3 regions of the Photorhabdus kleinii genome follow, and region 1 is predicted to be linked to each of the others. Evidence: predicted binding sites of a transcription regulator. Region 1 holds the regulator's gene; each other region holds the start of a gene.
The links. The regulator LexA, encoded in region 1, represses DNA repair genes until DNA is damaged. The targets are predictions, from matches to a motif close to TNCTGTATGTACATACAGNA.

Region 1 (5,797 bases):
ATGCTCTAGAGTTTCACTCCAAAAACCTAGCCAATAGTCACTAACAATATTTAGTCGTAATACCTGACGCTTATCTTCTGGTAAAAGAGATAAACCTGCTTGTTGATAATAACGCCGTTGTTCCCATTCTGGGCGCTTAACAATGCGATAAATAATAACCGAGAGTAACATTACGCCAAATAATGCTATACCGCCTACTTGTGCCAGAAGTAAATAGTCCGTATCAGGGACAGATACATTACCTATTATAAATAAAACAATTGCTACAGATAATACAATACCCGTACATACTGCCATTACAAATAAAATATTAATCAACGCATATAATGCACTTAGAAAAGGCAACTTTCTTTTTTCAGAGATAATATGCCTCATTACCTGATAGCCTTTAACGGGGAACTGTCTATAATGAGGCTGATTTTGTAAAAGCTCTTTCATCACAAATGCTTCCTTTCCGAAAATTATCTGTCATATACGATAATTCTTGTCTGTATTATCATAAACTTCAAGAAAACATTATTTTTGCTACTGAGTACCAATTTAGCCAAATTAACTCCATCAGGGGACAATCACAATGAACTTTTCTGGATAATATTTTCTATTGAAGAAACATGATAACATCACAATATTATCATCGTACTGGTTGTAAGAGGCGTAATGAAACTGATTAATCAAAAAAAGTTACTGGAACAGGCCGAAGTTATTTGCCAGGCTCGTGGAGTCCGCTTTACTCCGCAGCGGCTTGAGGTTCTGCGTCTCATTTCAGAGCAACCCGGGGCAATCAGTGCTTATGATTTACTGGATTTGCTACGGGAAGCAGAACCACAGGCCAAACCGCCTACCGTATATCGGGCACTGGAATTTCTGTTGGAACAGGGGTTTATTCATAAAATAGAATCCACCAACAGTTATGTCCTATGTCACCATATTGAACAGCCAAGCCACACTTCAGCAATGTTTATTTGTGACCGTTGTGGTTCTGTTACAGAGCGAGATGGTGGAACCGTTGAATCCGCCATCCAACAGTTAGCAAAAACAGCCGGGTTCAGTTTACGCCATACCATCATCGAAGCGCATGGCTTATGTTCACCTTGTGAAGAGATCGAATCCTGTATTAAACGAGATGAATGCCAGCATGACCACAGAATTGAAGGAAGTAAAAAGAAATAGATATATCCGTTATCTTTCAAGTTGCCTCTTTGTTGGCTGCACTCATTCACCCCGGTCACATCGTTCGCTATGCTCCCGGGGATTCGCTCCCTTGCCGTCGCGAAGCATCTTGAAATTCATGAGGTATAGTAAGTAGATACTTACTTTTGGTACAGAGTCAGACTGAAATAAACAACCGCAGAATCACGTTTAAGATAATCACAACGATAAATTCAACAACATGATTCTGCCGGAATATTGCAATTCTTTAACAATTCCAAAAACAACAATTTGATATTTTACTATCAGGACCAGTTGGCGTTACGAATCACCCCAACCGCCAATCCTTCAATTGTCAGGCTCTGCTCACGCAAATCCACCACAATTGGCTTAAATTCTGGGTTTTCTGCCAACAATTCAACTTTATTTCCAGTCTGTTTAAAACGTTTTACCGTCACTTCATCTTCAATGCGGGCAACAATAATCTGCCCATTACGAACATCTTGTGTTTTATGCACAGCCAGCAGATCACCATCCATAATCCCAACATCTTTCATAGACATTCCGCTGACCCGCAACAGGAAATCTGCACTTGGCTTAAACAATGCAGGATCAACCTGATAATGACTTTCAATATGCTCCTGTGCTAACAGTGGTTCACCTGCGGCTACACGGCCAATTAACGGTAAACCAGATTCTTCCAACAGCAAACGGATTCCCCTAGATGCCCCTGCAACAATCTCTATCACCCCTTTACGAGCCAATGCTTTTAAATGCTCTTCAGCCGCGTTAGGCGAACGAAAGCCAAGACGTGCTGCAATTTCAGCACGCGTTGGCGGCATACCTGTTTGCGAAATATGGTCACGCACCAAGTCATAAACTTGCTGCTGCCTTGCGGTAAGTGCTTTCATTTCGTCCCCTGTTTGTTTATACAGTCAATATGTAAGTATATACAGCTAAATAACGATTGGGAACCTACTAAGGCAGAAAATTAGCCAATTATAATATAATACCTAATTATTAAACCAAATCAGACCATAAAATAGCGCCAAAGGATGGTCCCCCAGACAATTAACGACAGCATCATTGTCAGAAAGACAGCCGCCGATCCCATATCTTTCGCCCGACCGGACAATTCATGGAACTCACTGCCAATACGGTCAACAACTGCTTCAATAGCACTATTCAGGATTTCCATAATCAACACCAGCATCACTGAACCAATCAGTAAAATGCGTTCAATAGCGCCGATATCCAGATAAAATGCAACCATCATAGCCAATATCGCTAAAATTATTTCCTGACGGAAAGCCGCTTCATTTTGCCATGTCGCCCTAATACCCTTCACCGAATATACGATTGCTTTAATGATACGGGTCAAGCCCTTGGATTGATTCGCCATAAATTATTCACACCAAATATGAGGTTATTTGACACTTTCCACTCTTATTATTGTCTTAACACAACAGATCTCAACACCCGTTTCTGATATGCTGGCAACGTGTTGCTAACAAGAGGCTTCAAGATATTTATGTCAAGTTGGCGTAAAATATATTATAAATTATTGAATTTACCACTAAAAATACTGGTAAAGAGCAAACTTATTCCTACAGATCCGATTACTGAATTGCGGCTCGATACGACACGCCCGATTCTGTACGTGCTACCGTATCACTCCAAAGCAGACTTACTGGCATTACGTCAGCAATGTCTTGAGCAGGATCTGCCGGACCCATTAAATTTACTGGAGATTGGTGACACTGAACTTCCCAGCTATGTATTTATCGATAATGGTCCACGTGTATTCCGCTATTGTGCACCAAAGCAGGAATCCGTAAAAATTTTCCATGCTTATCTGGATCTGCATCGCAATAATCCCAATCTGGACATTCAAATGCTGCCAGTTTCTGTCATGTTCGGCCGTTCCCCCGGGCGCGAAGGGCAGAGCACACCACATTTGCGGCTACTCAATGGTATCCAAAAATTCTTTGCCATTCTCTGGCTAGGCCGAGATAGTTTTGTGCGCTTTTCAAACACAGTATCTCTACGCTATATGGCAACTGAGCATGGTACTGACAAGACTATTGCCCATAAGCTGGCTCGTGTGGCACGAATGCACTATTCACGTCAACGCTTAGCAGCCGTTGGCCCACGCCTGCCGGTTCGGCAAGAGCTGTTTAACAAATTGCTGGCTTCAAAAGCAATAGAAAAGTCAGTCTCTGATGAGGCCCGTACCAAGAAAATCTCACATGAGAAAGCCCGACAGAATGCCATTAACATGATGGAAGAGATTGCTGCGAATTTCTCTTATGAAACGTTACGGCTGTCAGGCCGTGTACTGGGTTGGACTTGGAACCGTCTGTATCAAGGGATCAATGTTCACAATGCTGAACGCATCCGCCGTCTGGCACAGGATGGTCACGAACTGGTTTATGCGCCCTGCCACCGTAGCCACATGGATTATTTGCTGCTCTCCTACGTGCTCTACCATCAGGGCTTGGTACCGCCCCATATTGCCGCTGGCATCAACCTAAATTTTTGGCCAGCAGGGCCAATATTCCGCCGCCTTGGTGCATTTTTTATCCGCCGCACATTTAAGGGTAATAAGCTCTACGCCACGATATTCCGGGAATATCTAGGTGAGTTATTTGCCCGAGGTTATTCTGTTGAATACTTTATGGAAGGCGGTCGCTCCAGGACAGGTCGCTTACTCGATCCCAAAACGGGTACGCTGTCCATGACGTTACAGGCGCTGTTGAGAGGAGAATCACGCCCAATTACCATTATTCCGATTTATATCGGCTACGAGCATGTGATGGAAGTTGCCACCTATGCCAAAGAGCTGCGTGGTGCAACCAAAGAGAAAGAGGGCTTTTTCCAGATGATACGTGGTTTGCGCAAACTTCGTAATCTGGGGCAAGGCTACGTCAACTTTGGCGAACCCATCCCGTTGATCCAATACCTTAACAACCATGTTCCTAGCTGGCGCGATTCTATTGATCCAATAGAATTCCATCGCCCCGAATGGTTCAATCCGACAGTCAGTCAACTGTCTGAGAAGATTATGGTAAACATCAACAACACAGCGGCGGCTAACGCAATTAATTTGTGTTCAACTGCCCTGCTTTCGTCACGTCAGCGAGCACTTACTCGTGAGCAACTGCTTGAGCAACTGGATTGTTATATACAGCTCATGCACAATGCACCCTACGCTGCTGATGTCACCGTACCAAAGAAAACCGCGGAGGAGTTGCTAGAACACGCTCTGCAAATGGATAAGTTCGAGGTAGACAAAGACAGTATGGGTGACATTATCATTCTGCCACGTGATCGTGCAGTTTTGATGACCTACTACCGCAACAATATTCAACATCTATTAGTACTGCCATCACTGATTGCCTGCATCGTTATTCATCATCGCCGTATCAGCCGCGAAGCGCTGTTAAGCCAGGTCGCGATCATTTATCCACTCCTTAAAGCCGAGCTATTTATGCGTTATAGCAAAACAGAGCTGCCAGAAGTGGTTAATACGCTGATCAACGAACTGACCCGCCAGTGCCTTATCTGTAACAAGGAGCATGGCATGCTGGTACTTAATCCAGCACGTATCCGCCCCCTGCAATTGCTGGCAGCGGGCATCCGTGAAACACTGCAACGTTACGCCATCACACTCTCTTTACTGAACGCCAATCCAGTAATCAGTCGGGGAGTGCTGGAAAAAGAGAGTCGGATGTTAGCGCAACGTTTGTCGGTATTGCATGGCATCAACGCACCTGAATTCTTTGATAAGGCGGTATTTACTACGTCAGTCCATACACTACGTGAAGAAGGTTATATCAGTGACAGTGGTAATGCGATTACAGCAAATACCCAAGAGCTGTATCAGGTATTAGGTGAACTGATGTCACCTGAGATTCGTCTTACTATCGAGAGCGTCAGTCTGCCGCCAGAGCATAACGATACCGACGAGAGTGCTAAGGAAGGATAATCTTCTTAAATACTGGTGATAATGGTTGTTATTCACATTATCACCAGATGTTTCAGACATAGCTGAAGAAGATGCCAAGGAATAGTACCAGACCAACGTAGTTATTATTGAGGAATGCCTGGAAACAAAGCTCTCTTTCCCGACCAGCGATCAGTTTCTGCTGATAAATAAATAAAGTGCCCGCAAGCAACAGTGACCAATAGTAGATACCGCCCAGATTCATCATATAACCCACCAGCACCAGCACCAGTAACATAGCGAGTTGCAATAACCCAATAATCAACTTGTCGAAACGACCAAACAGAATGGCGGTGGACTTCACGCCAATTTTTAGATCATCATTTCGATCGACCATCGCATACTGTGTATCATAAATAACCGACCAGAAGATATTAACCAGGAATAACAACCAACACTCTAGTGGTAAGGACTCACTAACTGCCGCAAATCCCATAGGAACAGCCCAACCGTAAGCGGCCCCCAGTACAAACTGAGGAAGATGACTAAACCGTTTAACAAAGGGGTAAAGCCAAGCCAGAGCCAACCCAACGACTGACAACCAGATAGCCATTTTATTCAGGGTCAGCACCAACCCGAAAGAAACCAGCGCCAGTACGACAAATAGGATCTTGCTCTCTTTCTCACTAATAGCACCACTCG
Region 2 (5,797 bases), on a different contig from region 1:
GCTGAGGCAGATGAAGGAAGCCAGTCACACAACCACCTTCCTTGAGTTTGAACTCTATTTTCCTCAACTGATAGCCAGAACAACGAGCCGCATTTTCATAAGCTTTATTGGCTAGAATGACGGCCTGCTGAGACAACTCATCACCCTTAAGATGGGGATAACCAGCGATGCTATACAAATTAGCCGCTTTCAACCAGAAATTGCCAGCTTCTGAGATCTGCTCTGCCTGCAACGCTCTCTGTTGCCACAACATCGCCTGATGTGACCACTCAAAAACCCAGTTACCTTTACGATACCCAATCACAGTATCCAGTAAATTATCATCACTGCGCTGCGCGTTTGTCATGGCAATCCGGCACAACACTTCTTCTATTTCAAACGGATCAATTTCTCGCCAAATCCACATCAGCCGGTTAATCATACGATACCAACTACCATGACTATTACCATCCAACGTACTGTAATTACCCGCAATTAACCGGGGATGGCAGTGCTTTACCAGCGTGGAAGTTTCCTGATGTTTTTGTCTTGGCTTAAAAAGTGATTCTGAAAGGTTCTGGTTTGCCATAACAATGCTGACGTTATTTACCTTCACAAATTGGCGGAACGAATACTACACCCATATCCCAAGGTTGCTCGATCCAAGTATCTTGAGGAATATCAACAATATAATCATCAACCAGAGGTTGGCCTGCCGGCTTTGCAAAAATAGTCACAAAATGGGCTTTTGGATATATTTCACGGATGGCCTGAGCAGTACCTCCAGTATCAACCAGATCATCCACAACGATAAAACCTTCACCATCACCTTCTGCTTTTTTCAGAACTTGTAGTTCACGTTGATTATTATGGTCATAGCTGGAAATACAGACTGTATCTACATGACGGATACCCAATTCACGCGCTAAAAGCGCCCCAGGCACAAGACCACCCCGGCTAACGGCAATGATACCTTTCCACTGTTCGATAGGGAGTAAACGTTGCGCCAATTTACGGGCATGTATTTGCAACATATCCCAAGTTACGACATATTTTTCGCTCATAAAAATTGATCCCGACAACTTAAAAATACTTTAGAAAAGCATCTGGCAAAAAAAGTTGCGCGAATTATAGTGACTTAGGTCTGTAAAAACTAGCGGAAACAAGGAATCGATGAATCGTATTATTCTTAACAAAACTAAAGTGGTATTCTGAGTCCAATAACATCATGGCGTTAAGCGCTCATCATATATACCCAATGGATTTCAAGATGCATCGCGACGGCAAGGGAGTGAATCCCCGGGAGCATAGCAAACTATGTGACCGGGGTGAGTGAGCGCAGCCAACAAAGAGGCAACTTGAAAGATGACGGGTATAAAAACTATTTATCGGGTAGAGAGTAGTATTTCCATCTTAATTGAGATGCAGTCATAGGAGATTCGTCGTGTCAGAACTATTACAATCAGAACTATCACAATTATCCCCTCAACCTCTATGGGGCATCTTTGCCAAAATCTGCTCTATTCCTCACCCTTCCTATCATGAAGAAGCCCTGGCAACCCACATTGTTCAATGGGCGCAAGAAAAAGAGTTGCACGTTGAACGTGATCAAGTCGGCAATATTCTGATCAGAAAGCCAGCCAGTAAAGGGTTGGAAAATCGTAAGGCGGTTGTTCTGCAAGCACATCTTGATATGGTGCCGCAGAAAAACAACGATACAGTACACGATTTCACTCAAGATCCTATCCGTCCTTATGTTGATGGTGAATGGGTTACTGCCCAAGGTACAACTCTGGGAGCTGATAACGGTATTGGCCTGGCATCAGCGTTGGCTGTACTGGCTGATGACAATGTAAAACATGGCCCTATAGAAGTTTTATTGACCATGACAGAAGAGGCCGGAATGGATGGCGCTTTTGGCTTGCAACCGGGCTGGCTGCAAGCTGATATCTTAATCAATACCGATTCAGAGGAAGAAGGGGAAATCTACATGGGTTGTGCTGGAGGTATCGATTTTACCACCACTTTAGCATTGACTCGTGAAGTTGTTCCGGCTAACTACAAAACACTAAAACTGATAATCAAAGGGCTAAAGGGCGGGCATTCCGGTTGTGATATTCATTTAGGACTGGGTAATGCCAACAAACTACTGGCTCGCTTCCTTGCCGCCCATACTCAGGAATTGGCGCTAAAACTGCTCGACTTCCAAGGCGGTACGCTGCGTAATGCCATTCCACGCGAAGGCCATGTTATTGTTGCTATCCCTGCCGATAAAGCAGCACAGCTTACTCAACTGAAAGATGAGTACTTAGGTATACTGAAAAATGAGTATGCCGTCGTTGAGAAAAACCTGACTGTATTACTGGAAGAGGTCGAAACCGACATTCAGGCATTAACTGATGACTGCCAAAGCCGTTTTATCTCATTGCTAAACAGTACCCCTAATGGTGTTATCCGTATGAGTGATGTCATCAAAGGTGTAGTAGAAACTTCGCTAAACGTGGGCGTTGTGGCGATGGAACAAGATAAGGTAAATCTCATTTGCTTAATCCGTTCGCTTATCGACAGCGGCAAGTCTTATGTCATAGGTATGCTCTCTTCGCTAGCTCAACTGTCGAATGCTGAGATTTCCGCTAAAGGTGATTATCCCGGCTGGCAGCCAGATGCAAGTTCTCCGGTAATGCACTTAGTACGTGAAACTTATCAGCAGTTATTCGACAAGATACCTAATATCATGGTGATCCACGCCGGACTAGAATGTGGCCTATTCAAGAAACCTTATCCTGATATGGATATGGTATCTATCGGACCAACCATCACGGGCGCTCACTCTCCTGACGAACAGGTGCACATCAAGAGTGTCGGGCAATATTGGCAACTGCTGACGGCAATTCTGAAAGCTATTCCTGAAAAAGCTTAATCAGCTCTCCCCTGCCTCAATGTGATGGCAGGGGAATTACCATTCAAGCAAGTTACCATTCAAATAAAAGTTGCCGCTCAATTTCTGGATCCTGCAAAGTTACGTGCAAACCCACTAAACGAACGCCACGCCCTTCCCGACGAGAGGTCCATGTTTTCTGGGCCAATTGCAATAAATCCTGCTTATCCAATAGTGGATGAACATGCTCCTGAGTGGTTAGTTGAAAATCATCAAATTTCAGTTTCACCCCTTGACGGGCAATCCGCAGATCAGGTTTAACGTTATTCAACCGTTTTTCTAATTCCAGATATAAACTTTCTATTAGTTCAGTGCACTGTTCCCATTGATGAATATCTCTCGCAAGTGTCCGCTCCACACCAATTGATTTTCGCAGACGGTCTGGATTCACTAATCGCTCATCAATACCGTGACAACGATCCCAAAGTACCTGACCAAATTTCCCCAATTGTTTCACCAAAACAATCACGTCATATTTTTGTATATCAGAACAGGTTTCCAGCCCCATATTAGCCAGCCGTTGCACCATGACTTTGCCAACCCCCGGAATTTCTCGCAAAGGTAAAACCTTAACAAAATCAGCCACTCGATCAGGAGGAATGACATATTGCCCATTCGGTTTATTAATATCAGAAGCGATTTTTGCCAAAAATTTCACCGGCGCAATACCGGCTGATGCCGTCAATTGTAATTCATCAAAAATGGATTTACGGATCTCCTGTGCGATAAGCGTGGCAGATCCATAACAATGATGGCTATCAGTGACATCTAGATAAGCTTCATCCAATGACAGAGGCTCTATCCACTCAGTATAACGAGACAATATCTGATGGATATGCCGGGAAACCTCCCGATATAGCGCCATACGCCCCGGAAGAACTTTAAGCTGAGGACAGAGTTTCAACGCCATTGCAGTAGACATTGCACTACGTACTCCAAAACGACGGGCAGGATAATTAGCTGTACTAATAACACCCCGCTTGTCTGCACTGCCGCCCACAGCAATGGGAATATGACGAAGTGACGGATCATCACGCATTTCAATAGCTGCGTAGAAACAATCCATATCAATATGAATAATCTTTCGCATTCTGCTTTAGCCTATCAACAATGACTGTATAAACATACATAAAAATAGACTCAAGAGCAATCTAGTAACAACATCAAGAGTTATTGTTAACAGATGCTTTTAGCTCAGATTTGAAGATATCTTGAACAACAAAATAATTAATACCGTTATTAACTTTTTACTGCCCGATTCCTTGCGTTAAGTGACCTATCCTGTAAGTGCAACTTTTCTATTTAACGACATTTCAAGGATGCTTATAACAATGAAAAATAGCGGGAAACCACAAAAAACCTCAGCTACAGCGACTACACAACCAATTAATCGCACTCTTCATTATGCTTTATCCAGCATAATTATGCTGAGTACTGGCCTGCCAGGTTATCTGGCCGCCCAGGAAAATGGAGAGCAAAAATCAAAAGAAAAACCGGAAAAATCAGAGAAAGTCATCACACTTTCCACACTTTCTGTTATTGGCGGATTGAATAACAGCGTCAGTGCTGGAAGCTCAGTATTGAAAAAAGAGGATATTGAACGCACCCAGGCAGATAATATTGCCGAGCTGCTCGATCAACTCCCCGGCGTTTCTATGTCAGGATCGCCTCGTCCAGGCGGCCAAACTTTGAATATCTGGGGAATGGGCGATACCGAAGACGTTAAAGTCACTCTGGATGATGCACCAAAAGGTTTCGAGAAATATCGCCAAGGCTCTATCTTTATTGAGCCAGAATTAATCAAGCGAGTCGATGTCGATAAAGGCCCACATAATCTACTTGATGGTAATGGCGGATTTGGCGGAACAGTTAAAGTTGTCACCAAAGATGCCAGTGATTTATTACGGCCTGGAGAAGATTTTGGTGGATTGTTGAAATACAGTTATCACACCAATGATCGCCAAAATATTTATAGCAGCGCAGTCTATGGCCGGACAATAGAAGGCTTTGCTGACGGCCTGTTATATATGAGCAAACGAGATGGCGGCAACATTAAACGACCGGATGGCACCCGTTTTGCATTCTCTAAAAGTGATCAGGCATCCTACTTACTGAAAACGAATTTTTACCTGAACGATGCTAATACATTAACACTTTCCGCTATGCGTTCTGATTCTGATGGTTGGCAGCCGTGGGCAGCAAAACGCGATGAAATAGTTACTCCATCAGAGGCCCATATTAAGAAATATGGTTGGGATGAAGCCTGGCGTCGTAAGCTGGTTTATCGTGATCAAACAGACCAAAATTACACTGCTAAATGGAATATTGCACCAGAAGACAATCCGTTACTTAACCTGACAGCAACTTATGCCTATTCGAAAACAGAACAGCATGATAAGCGGCCAGTCAATGCAGGAGCAGTTGCTAGCATAGGAAATCTTGGTAATGAAAGTTGGATCGACTATGTGGATAATCTTGTTGATATCAATAATAAAATGGCTTTTATGACTGGAGCGATAGAGCACACGCTCCTAACTGGTGTTCGTTGGCATAAAAATCAGCGTAACACATTAATGTATTACAAAAATCAGAGTAAAAATCCAGCCTATAATTATGGCTATTTCCAACCATATCAAATGCCATCAGGAAAACAAGAAACTCATAGTTTCTATCTACAAGATGCAATGACTATTGGCAGTGTCACCGTCACACCGGGAATTCGCTATGACCATATCAAAAATACGGGCAAGGAAAACATTGCTGCCGTTTATAATGATAAATCGCCCAAAATAGGCCACGATTATAGCAGCGTCACCTATACCGGCTGGTCTCCTCATTTAGGTATTATGTGGAAAGCAACACAAAACCTATCACTATTTT
Region 3 (5,797 bases), on a different contig from region 1:
TGCGGGCATTTCTACCTTACATCCTGGTGACTCAGTGGTCACGGCCAAAGCATCATATCGCTGTGTAAAAAGGGACTTAGATGCAGAGGCTAGGAGTTAATTCCAACATCTATACCCGTCATCTTTCAAGCTGCCTCTTTGTTGGCTGCACTCACTCACCCCGGTCACATCGTTACCTATGCTCCCGGGGATACGCTCCCTTGCCGTCGCAATGCATCTTGAAATCCATTGGGTATATGATTTAATGTAAAACGACCTTCTCTGATATGGATTTTAGCGCTTAACAAAGAAAAATGCGAATACCCACTTTCGTTATATAATTGAATATACAATGAATTACCACATTGTTCAGAATAAATAACAGACAATTTCTATTTGTGATCAGTTAAAACATTGCACCCAATCATAACGTTTGTTCGGTTAATCGTGTTTTATAATAAATTACGCTAAAATTATTCAGCGAATATATGCTCAGTCAGTAATAGGAATTCTATGCGAAACCGCACATTAGCCGATTTAGATCGGGTAGTTGCCTTAGGCGGAGGTCATGGCCTTGGGCGCGTTATGTCCTCTCTTTCATCACTAGGCTCTCGCCTGACAGGCATTGTGACCACGACAGATAATGGCGGCTCAACCGGCAGGATCCGGCGTTCAGAAGGCGGTATTGCCTGGGGTGATACCCGCAATTGTTTAAATCAGCTTATTACCGAACCCAGTGTCGCGTCAGCAATGTTCGAATACCGTTTCAGTGGCAATGGCGAACTGGCAGGGCATAATCTGGGGAATCTGATGCTTAAAGCGTTAGATCATTTAAGTGTCAGACCCCTTGAGGCAATTAATTTAATCCGCAGTTTGTTGAAAGTTAATGCTCATCTTATTCCAATGTCTGAGCAGCCCGTTGACCTAATGGCGATAGATGATCAAGGCAACACCATTTATGGCGAAGTTAATGTTGATCAATTGAATTGTATTCCTCAGGAGTTGATGCTTTATCCGCCTGCGACCGCAACAAAAGAGGCATTGGATGCTATCACTCAAGCAGATCTGATTATTATCGGCCCTGGCAGCTTCTTCACCAGTCTGATGCCATTGCTTCTGCTTGAAGATTTAACCCAAGCACTGCGTCGTAGCAACGCCAATATGATTTATATCGGTAACCTAGGCAAAGAACTCAGTGCCGCGGCCGCCGAACTGACACTGAAAGATAAGCTGGAAATAATGGAAAACAAAATTGGCAGCCGGATAATTGATGCGGTAATCGTTGGCCCGTGCACAAATATCAGCGAGCTTAACGACCGGATTATTACTCAGCAAATACTCGAAGCACAGGATGTTCCCTATCGCCACGACCGTGAATTACTACATCAGGCGTTAGAGAATACCCTGCAAAACCTTGGTTAAGAATTGGCAATAAATTGCTCTCGCAATGCCTGAATCTGATCCCGAACACTCGCCGCCTGTTCGAATTCAAGATCCTGCGCATGCTGGTACATCTTCGCTTCCAGCTCGCGGATTTTGCTTTCCAGCTCTTTGGCAGACAGGTTGCTGAATGTTTCCGCTGTGGCAACCGCTTTACCTCTGCCCTTTCTTTTACCACCCGCTGGCTGCCCAATTTGCAGAATATCACTAATTTTCTTATTGAGACCTTTTGGAACAATACCGTGTTTTTCATTAAATATCTGCTGTTTAGCACGCCGGCGTTCCGTTTCACCAATAGCTTTTGCCATTGAATCAGTGATCTTATCGCCATAAAGGATCGCTTTACCATGCAGGTTACGGGCAGCACGCCCAATCGTCTGAATTAATGAACGTTCAGACCGCAGGAAACCTTCTTTATCCGCATCAAGAATGGCCACCAGAGAAACTTCTGGCATATCCAGCCCTTCCCTCAGCAAGTTAATTCCCACTAATACATCAAACTCACCTAAACGAAGATCCCGAATAATTTCCACACGTTCGACAGTATCGATATCCGAGTGCAAATAGCGAACCCGTTCACCGTGCTCTTCCAAATACTCGGTTAAATCCTCCGCCATTCGCTTAGTCAATGTGGTGACCAATACCCGTTCATTTTTCACCGCCCGAATACGGATTTCAGACAGTAAGTCATCAACCTGTGTCGCTACAGGACGCACCTCCACTTCCGGATCAAGCAAACCCGTAGGACGCACCACCTGTTCCACCACATCGCCACTGGATTTTTCCAATTCATATTTGCCTGGCGTAGCCGAAATATAAATGGTCTGTGGAGCCAGTGCTTCAAATTCTTCAAACCGAAGTGGACGATTATCCAGCGCAGAAGGCATACGGAAACCATATTCCACCAGCGTCTCTTTGCGGGAACGATCCCCTCGATACATCCCACCAATTTGCGGGATGGTAACGTGCGATTCATCCACTATCAGCAAACCATCAGCCGGGAGATAATCAAACAGTGTCGGCGGCGGCTCCCCTTCGGCACGGCCAGAGAGATAACGGGAATAGTTTTCAATGCCGGAGCAATAACCCAATTCATTCATCATTTCCAAATCAAATTGGGTACGCTGCGTAATACGCTGTTCTTCCAGCAGTTTACCATTTGCCAGCAATACCTTACGCCGCTGCTCAAGCTCAATTTTAATCGCTTCCATTGCCTGAATAATACGCTCACGCGGAGTAACATAGTGGGTTTTCGGATAAACGGTATACCGTGGAACATGATATTGAATCTGTCCCGTTAGCGGATCAAACAGTGATAACCGTTCTACTTCATCATCAAATAGTTCAACGCGCAGGGCATGCTCATCAGATTCAGCCGGAAAGATATCAATCACTTCACCACGAACCCTAAATGTCCCTCGCTGGAATGCCTGATCATTACGGGTATATTGCAATTCAGCTAAACGTCTCAGAATGGAGCGTTGATCAATCATCATACCGTTGGTCAGGTGGAGCATCATTTTCAGGTAACTATCAGGATCACCTAAACCATAAATAGCCGATACAGACGCAACGACAATCACATCTCGCCGCTCCAGCAAAGCTTTTGTGGCAGACAGGCGCATTTGTTCAATGTGTTCGTTCACGGAAGCATCTTTTTCGATAAAAGTATCGGAACTCGGTACATAAGCTTCCGGCTGGTAATAATCGTAATAGGAAACAAAGTACTCTACGGCATTTTCTGGGAAAAAGTCCTTCATTTCGCTGTAAAGTTGAGCCGCTAGTGTCTTGTTCGGAGCAAGTACCATCGTTGGTCGGTTTAAATTGGCTATCACATTAGCGACAGTAAATGTCTTACCCGACCCAGTTACCCCTAACAAAGTCTGGTGGGCAAGCCCGTCTTCTAAGCCTTCTTGTAATTGACGGATGGCCTCTGGTTGATCACCCCCCGGTTGGAAGTCAGAATGTAATTTGAACACCTTACTCATCGGTATCTCACTTTCCTAACATTAAGTTAGCCTATAATACTGGATATAAAACCAGCTTCAAGTTGATTTTATAAAAACGGACTCAAGTAGGTCACTTCCCTATCAATTAAACATCCGTTGATATCAAAATAAATACCATTTTATCCCCAAAATTATCTTGATTTTTCCATTTTTTATATGATTGGCTGAAAGGTGACAACATGGGACATCATCACAGGTCAGACAGGGCTTGATTTTAGTTATCTTATTGATATTTAATAAAATTAAAACAAAGACGAGAATAACATCAACCTTGACGAAAGCCGCGTATTTTCTTGCGTCGCGTAACTTTTCTAAGTCTAATACACAAGGTTATCCACAGGAATAGTGGATAACTCTACAAACCCTATTAACTGTACGAGGTTGCAACATCATGCCACAAAATAGGTATCCTCTACCGATAAAAATTTTTACTATTTTTTTAACCTTTATCTCAATTCTTCCTTTCAAAAAAATGAATAAATTTGCTGAAAAAGTAAGAATTTTCTCACGGAAATTAAACATCAATAAATTATATTCTTTCAATATTACCAGCATTAAAGGTAGATAATTGTCTATTTTTTCTGTAGACTGAGCGAAAAAAACTGCCTTTTTTGCATCAAACAACAGCAAATAATACGGGTTAGATTGGGATTTTTATTCAATAAGAGATAACCGGTGAACAGTTTCCTATATGAAATCTGTTAATCAAGAGGAGAGGCGTGTTTTACCTAAATTCTCTGTTTCCTACGCTTTCAGCAATAGCAGGTTCAATAGCATTTTTGACTATGCCGATATAAACAGTGCCGATAAACATTTACCAAAAAACAACAACTGACTCAATTGGCATGAGCAAAACCCAATTTTTAATTAGAATATTAAGATATGTCATTGATAAATTAACCAATTCACATCAGCATATCCTCTATTTTACAAAACGAGCTCCATCGTAACTGCTCAAAAAAAATGATAGATACACAAATATCAAATCGACACAGCCCTCGTAAAACGTCCAATATTCTGCTGGCTATTTTCGATCGAAAAACTTACTTTGTATCTATCATTCACAATTTCAATCGATTGCTGTTCCAAAGCATCTTTATACTGCCATTTCCTGGTGTTTTAACTGCGTTATCATTTTATTAATTTACTAATTTCAGTCCTAATGTTTATTTAATTTCCTCTATTTTCTTGAAATTCCCTAGTGCTAAAAAAATAACCCACTTTCAAACTCAAAGGATAAAGTAGCTCTTCCCCGAGAGATTTATAATAAGAATAATGTTTCGTTTGATGCTATCTAATGATCCAAAAACACATCAACACAACTTAACATTATTATAATAAAATCCATAAAGTCAACACAAAAATAAACATAAAGTTCAGTTTTGTGTAAACTTTATAATGAATTTCACTTAATTATATGATTTAACTTTCATTTTTAGAATATAAAGGTAAATCCATGAGCATTTTCTGATATAGGATGTGCTAATATAGATAACTAGAAAAATCAGATATTAAAAGTAAAATCAATAAATTATCACAATGAGTGGTTTTTTCACACTGGACAATATCATCAAGTAATATATAGTAATGCTGTTATCTTTACATAAAGGATTCTCATGAAAACGTCTAATGCACAGCGAAAAACAAATATCATTAAAAATATAGAATATTTGATACGTACCCGTGGAGAAACCAAGAGCTCTTTTTCCAACCGAACAGGATTAACCCGTACCACCATTTATAAAATTCTGGAAGGACAAGTCAATAACGTTCAACAATCTACGGTTCTTCGGATCTCCGATTTTTTCGGCGTTTCTTGTGAAGAAATAGAATATTATGACCTTGAGCAATTAGAACGCCTCAATGAAACACTCTCAACCGAAGGCAATAAAAATCCTTCGGCTATCCCTATCGTTCCACAATCTGAATTTCTAGCCGTTTCTGAGAAAAAAATAGGTCAGCTTGTTACCGAGTATCCGCTTACCTATTTCTTTGGTGATGAATCAAACATGTTGGCTCTTAAAGTCGAATCGGCAATAGAAGATACATTCATACCCGGTGAGGTGATCATTATAAAACGTCCCCCCGCATTAGTCACCAATACGCCATTATTGTATTACTCTAAGGAAATTGGGTTCTTTATCCGGCAAGAGAAAAATGATGACAGCCTCGATAGGAAACCCTACAAAAATGCTTATTTTTTAGGCTACATTGTAGGAGAAAGACTATAAATGACGGTAAATCAAAAGTTTAAGTTACTGGGATTTTCAAGGTATGGTAAATTATCGGCAAATGTCATGGTGCTAGCGACAGGTAAGACCATTACTATGGGGTTAAAAGAGCTCGCTGACAGTGATATTTCAGAAGAT

Region 2: the regulator LexA is predicted to act here: its motif matches at 4,030-4,049, upstream of dinB (DNA polymerase IV).
Region 3: the regulator LexA is predicted to act here: its motif matches at 3,445-3,464, upstream of uvrB (excinuclease ABC subunit UvrB).

Annotation. Positions count from the first base shown of each region.
Region 1 is NZ_JAJAFY010000015.1:29,587-35,383, reverse strand. Features, by position in the region: gene LG003_RS09810 (DUF1266 domain-containing protein) at 1-438, opposite strand, end outside; gene zur (zinc uptake transcriptional repressor Zur) at 658-1,170, shown strand; gene lexA (transcriptional repressor LexA) at 1,455-2,060, opposite strand; gene LG003_RS09795 (diacylglycerol kinase) at 2,180-2,551, opposite strand; gene plsB (glycerol-3-phosphate 1-O-acyltransferase PlsB) at 2,681-5,137, shown strand; gene ubiA (4-hydroxybenzoate octaprenyltransferase) at 5,190-5,797, opposite strand, start outside.
Region 2 is NZ_JAJAFY010000065.1:13,038-18,834, forward strand. Features, by position in the region: gene frsA (esterase FrsA) at 1-568, opposite strand, end outside; gene gpt (xanthine phosphoribosyltransferase) at 582-1,043, opposite strand; gene pepD (beta-Ala-His dipeptidase) at 1,424-2,899, shown strand; gene dinB (DNA polymerase IV) at 2,952-4,007, opposite strand; gene LG003_RS20870 (TonB-dependent hemoglobin/transferrin/lactoferrin family receptor) at 4,249-5,797, shown strand, end outside.
Region 3 is NZ_JAJAFY010000045.1:21,752-27,548, reverse strand. Features, by position in the region: molybdenum cofactor riboswitch at 1-108, opposite strand, end outside; gene yvcK (uridine diphosphate-N-acetylglucosamine-binding protein YvcK) at 493-1,401, shown strand; gene uvrB (excinuclease ABC subunit UvrB) at 1,398-3,407, opposite strand; gene LG003_RS17895 (helix-turn-helix domain-containing protein) at 5,045-5,659, shown strand; gene LG003_RS17890 (queuosine precursor transporter) at 5,660-5,797, shown strand, end outside.